2 regions of the Oceanospirillum sp. genome follow, and region 1 is predicted to be linked to the other one. Evidence: predicted binding sites of a transcription regulator. Region 1 holds the regulator's gene; the other holds the start of a gene.
The links. The regulator PhoB, encoded in region 1, activates phosphate uptake and scavenging genes when phosphate is short. The targets are predictions, from matches to a motif close to TGTCATANNNNTGTCANA.

Region 1 (2,411 bases):
GTTATCATCCATGGGTGAAGTCAGTACCAGAGGGTCCTGATAATCCTGCTTGTCGTAATAACTGATAAAGCGTGGATCCCGCAGTAAGTTGGTTAAGGCCTGACCTTTATCTGAGGGCGAGCGAAAACCGAGCAGACCCTCGGCGGCACGGTTCCACCATTCCAGACAGCCGTGCTGGTCAATCATGACAACGGCATCACGCAGCGCACCACTGGAGCGTTGTACTTTGTTGATAATTTCTGTCAGACGCTGTTGTTGTTGCTGGTAGCGACGCTGATGGCGATACATCTTGTCGAAGAGGTATCCCCAGATGCCCCAGCTTTCCGGTGGCTCTTCATTGGCATTGTGTTCCAGCCAGTAGTCGAGGCGTTGTAAAAAGCGCAGTGCGAAAACAATGTAGATTCCCATCACGGATGTCAGCGCCCAGGCGATAGAGCCTGAAAGCCAGCCAATGACCGCTGCAAACAAGGCGATGTAAACGATCCGTGTGAGTTCAGCTTGCCAGATTGGAGTCACAAGCGATTACCTTACTTCTTGCCCGTGGAAGCTGAACCATTGGGAAAACGGCCTGATCCGCAGTGACAGATCAGGCCGTTTCAGTGTTCAGCAGTTGATTGCTCTGGTATCAGACCTTAACGGAAAAACGATAACCTGTCCCGCGTACCGTCTGAATCAGTTGTTCATGTTTATCCCCCAGTGCTTTACGCAGGCGACGGATATGAACATCGACGGTCCGTTCTTCAACATACACGTTACCGCCCCATACCTGATCCAACAGCTGGTTACGGGTGTACGCCCGTTCCTGGTGAGTCATAAAGAACTGCAGCAGACGGAACTCTGTCGGGCCGATCTCCAGTGGTTCGCCATCGGAGGTGACGCGGTGGCTGGCCGGATCCAGAATCAGGCCATCCACATTAACCGGGTCTTCAATACCTTTAGGCGTAGTCCGGCGCAGAACAGCTTTTAAGCGGGCAACCAGTTCCCGTGGAGAAAAGGGCTTGGTGATGTAATCATCTGCCCCGGCTTCCAGCCCCTGAACTTTGTTATCTTCTTCACCTTTGGCGGTTAGCATGATTACCGGTGTTTCCGCGGTGACCGGGTCGCGTTTCAGGCGGCGGGCCAGTTCGACACCACTGGTTCCGGGCATCATCCAGTCCAGAAGAATAAGGTCCGGGCGTTTGTCGATTACCATCGCATGGGCCTGCTGAGCATTTTCTGCTTCCAGACAGGTGTAGTCTGCCATCTCAAGGGCAACCGCGATCATTTCCCTGATCGGGGCTTCGTCATCTACAATCAGGACGGTTTTTCCTGTCATTTCCGTGTTCCCGTCTAAGTCGGTTATGTCATCAGTAATACCGTTATTACAGCGAGTAAATATGACAATAAGATGACATGATGACGTTTGTGTGAACTTCTTGCGGATACCGGCAGCTGAACTCTGATTCGTCAGATGCGGGTTACTTCAGAGCATAGTCCAGAATAATGCCCAGCAAAATAAGCATCCCAACCCAGTGATTGTTCAGAAAGGCTTTAAAACAAGCTTCTCTTTTGCGGTGGAACGTCAGTTTTGCCTGATAGACAAACAGCGCAATAGCAGCGGTAAGCCCGGTATAAAACCAAGGCCCCAACCCTTTTTCGGCGGCAACAATCAGCAGCGCGATAACGGCCAGCAGCTGCAGTAACGCAATAATGTGCCGGTCCAGTTCGCCGAACAGAATGGCGGTGGATTTGACTCCGATTTTGACATCATCGTTACGATCGACCATGGCATATTGAGTGTCGTAAGCGACGGTCCAGAGCATTTTGGCGGTGAACAGTAGCCAGGCTTCAACCGGAACGCTATTGGTCTGCGCGGCATAGGCCATGGGAATGGCCCAGGAGAACGCGGCCCCCAGTACAACCTGTGGCAGATGGGTATAGCGTTTCATAAAGGGATACATAAAAGCGAGCATGATCCCGCCTAAAGACAGTAGAATCGTCAGCGGGTTGGTCATCAGAACTAACCCGAATGAGATCAGTCCCAGCACAATAAAGAGTGCTATCGCCTCTTTCGCAGTGACGTCGCCTGTAGCCAACGGTCGTGCTTTGGTGCGTTCCACATGACCATCGATTTTTCGATCGGCAAAGTCGTTAATGACGCAGCCTGCAGCCCGCATGCTGTAAACACCCAGAACAAAAATCACCAGAACGTCCCAATCCGGTACGCCTTCTGCCGCGATCCAGAGCGCCCACAGGGTTGGCCAGAGCAGCAGATAGGTACCGATGGGGCGGTCGATCCGCATCAGTTTGATGTAATGGGGAAACTGCTGCTGAATAAAGGCAATGGATGACATCAGAAGATTCCTCAGCTTGTGCTTGGGCAATATCAGTAAATTACGGGGCAATCAGCGAGTCAGGTGCAGATAATCGCG
Region 2 (2,411 bases), on a different contig from region 1:
AGATCAGCTCCAAGGCGGGCATCAATCAACACATCGGCCTGACTATCAAAACCATTCTGAGCCGTTAAAGGACCATAACCATGGCGTAGTGGTAACCAATTTAGTGCGCCTTCTTCTTCAAAGCGGGCAACATAAAGGCAACCTTCATCCAGCAACCCAAAATTTGCCCGTCGGCTATGGGGATCGTATCGCCCATGGCTGACAAACTTGTACAGGTACTCACCGTTCTGGTCATCAGCGGAGTACACAACAACCCGGCCATCTTCATTAACCGTTACCGCTGCACCTTCATGCTTAAAGCGTCCTAAGGCGGTTCGCTTCACAGGTCGGGCATGGGGATCATAGGGATCAAGTTCGACAATCCAACCAAAGCGATTCACTTCATTGGGTTCCTGCTCAATATCAAAGCGTTCATGATGCTTACCCCAATCAAACCACTTGCCGGGTATACCGTAGCGTTTCAACTTCTCTTTTTCCAGATGGTGTTTTCTTTTACCACAGAAATAACCGTTAAAGTTTTCTTCTGCCGTTAACAGGGTCCCCCAGGGTGTGATACCACCGGCACAGTTATTCACGGTACCGATGACATGCCTTCCCTTGGGATCATAAGTGGTTTTCATCCGCTCATGACCGGCTGCCGGGCCTGCGATATCCAAAACACTTTTTAACGGTGAGATACGTCGGTTATAGGGACTGAATCGTACGCGTTGCCAACGTCCTTTTCGGTCTTTCTCAATCTCGATAACACTCAGGCCATGAGCAGCCATCTCAATTTCGCAAAGATTACGCTCATAATCACTTTTCTTCCCCAGATGCTCATTCCCCTTTTCATACCTGGGGAACATCAGCTTACGGGTCGTGTATTCATGATTGATCGCCAGAAGCCCCCGGTCCGGATTATGAGACCCTCTGGGCAAAGGAAAGAACCCCACGTAGTCATTGTTATAACCAAACTGACGAGCCTGAGCATAGGGCGTTTGCTTCAGCGGATTAAATTCAGGAGCATCATCGGTAACCGGATCCCCCCAACGAATCAGAATATCTGCACGATAACCTTCCGCAACGTGATGCGTACTATCAACACCATAGGGCAGCCCGGAAAAAGAAAAATCCTCTCCGGCATTCACCTCTGATTGTGACCGCTTTTTCGCTTGATAAAGCTCTGTCTGGATGCTTTCAGCCTCTTTCTGAGTTAGCTCCAGCAACTGATTGATATCCGGATGTTTAACCGGACTGATGCGTTTATCTTCATCAGCGTCCCATTGCTTAGTGATCATAGCCGTATCCTCAAAATCCTATTAGCCCGCAGTTTCATGTACAGAATCATGCTGCAACTGCGAAATGACAGGAAAATGAAAAGCGGTAAAAAGAACACTCAGATAGGATGCAGATCAAAAAGAGGGGGCGTCAACACAAGGTTACGATAAGCCGGAATGGTTTAAATAACAGAGTACAGCAAAGGTTTTAAGACAGAAAAATCGGATGAAAAAAATGGGGACATCCCATGTCCCCAAAGAGCAACAGCCTGATAGGCCGATGTTCACTTAACGATTGAGTTACCCAAACGCTAAGAGACCCTGGACTCTGCGCCATCATCGGAACAGAGAATATGAAGTTGACCTGGCCCCTTATATTTAAGTTCTGCGCTGAACAAAAGAGCCTCGGACACAATTCGGTTAAGCGGTAAATCTTCGCTTATTGTCGCTGCAGTAACAGTACAACTCAGTTCAACTGAGCGATCTGAAAGACGGATCTGCCTCTGTAACTGACACTGAATATCTTTCGCGATACCTTCTAACTGCTCTTTATTGAGGGGGGAGTCAGACAGTACCAGCTGTACAAAACGGTCCCCCTCATAGCGATAACTGATCTTAGGGAAACTGTGATCCAAGTTGGATAACCGATCTGCCGACATGGCAAGCAAAAAGTCACCTACGGAACGACCATGCTCTCTGTTAACCTTAGAAAACTGATCAAAATTGATCATGAAAACAGCTGAAATACGTCCGGCGAATTCAGGGGACGCTTTATCCACTTCAAAGGCGGACCGACACAACAACCCCGTCAGAGAATCATAGTTTCCCAATTTACTCATAGGGCCTCCGACATGTTGCTCATTAGCAACGAAGATGGGAGAAAGTTGTTCAACGGTCATAATGAGATCCCTTACACAATACGATTTTGCTATGTTCAGGAAAGAATTGATCAGACAAGCGCCTAATCTGACCCTGCCCCGAATAACCGTAAATTAAGAGTAATTTTGCGTTAAAGCCTGTAAGACAGCCACTCGGTTCAATACCGTTTTCGTTCAGGGTTTTCCCTAGGGCATTATCCTACTGTCAAAGGTATACTTGGAGCATATAGCAAACTGGACAGAGCAATGGAAGAAAGCAAAAAAATAACACTTATAA

Region 2: AC4GL5_RS12295 (PhoX family protein) is a predicted target of PhoB. The motif match lies at 1,341-1,358, and genes of this name have one in related genera.

The regions. Positions count from the first base shown of each region.
Region 1 covers NZ_CEYNZH010000001.1:176,705-179,115, reverse strand. The annotation lists gene phoR (phosphate regulon sensor histidine kinase PhoR) at 1-516, opposite strand, end outside; gene phoB (phosphate regulon transcriptional regulator PhoB) at 626-1,315, opposite strand; gene ubiA (4-hydroxybenzoate octaprenyltransferase) at 1,458-2,333, opposite strand; gene AC4GL5_RS00805 (chorismate--pyruvate lyase family protein) at 2,385-2,411, opposite strand, start outside.
Region 2 covers NZ_CEYNZH010000029.1:11,633-14,043, reverse strand. The annotation lists gene AC4GL5_RS12295 (PhoX family protein) at 1-1,277, opposite strand, end outside; gene AC4GL5_RS12290 (diguanylate cyclase domain-containing protein) at 1,568-2,155, opposite strand; gene AC4GL5_RS12285 (sensor histidine kinase) at 2,381-2,411, shown strand, end outside.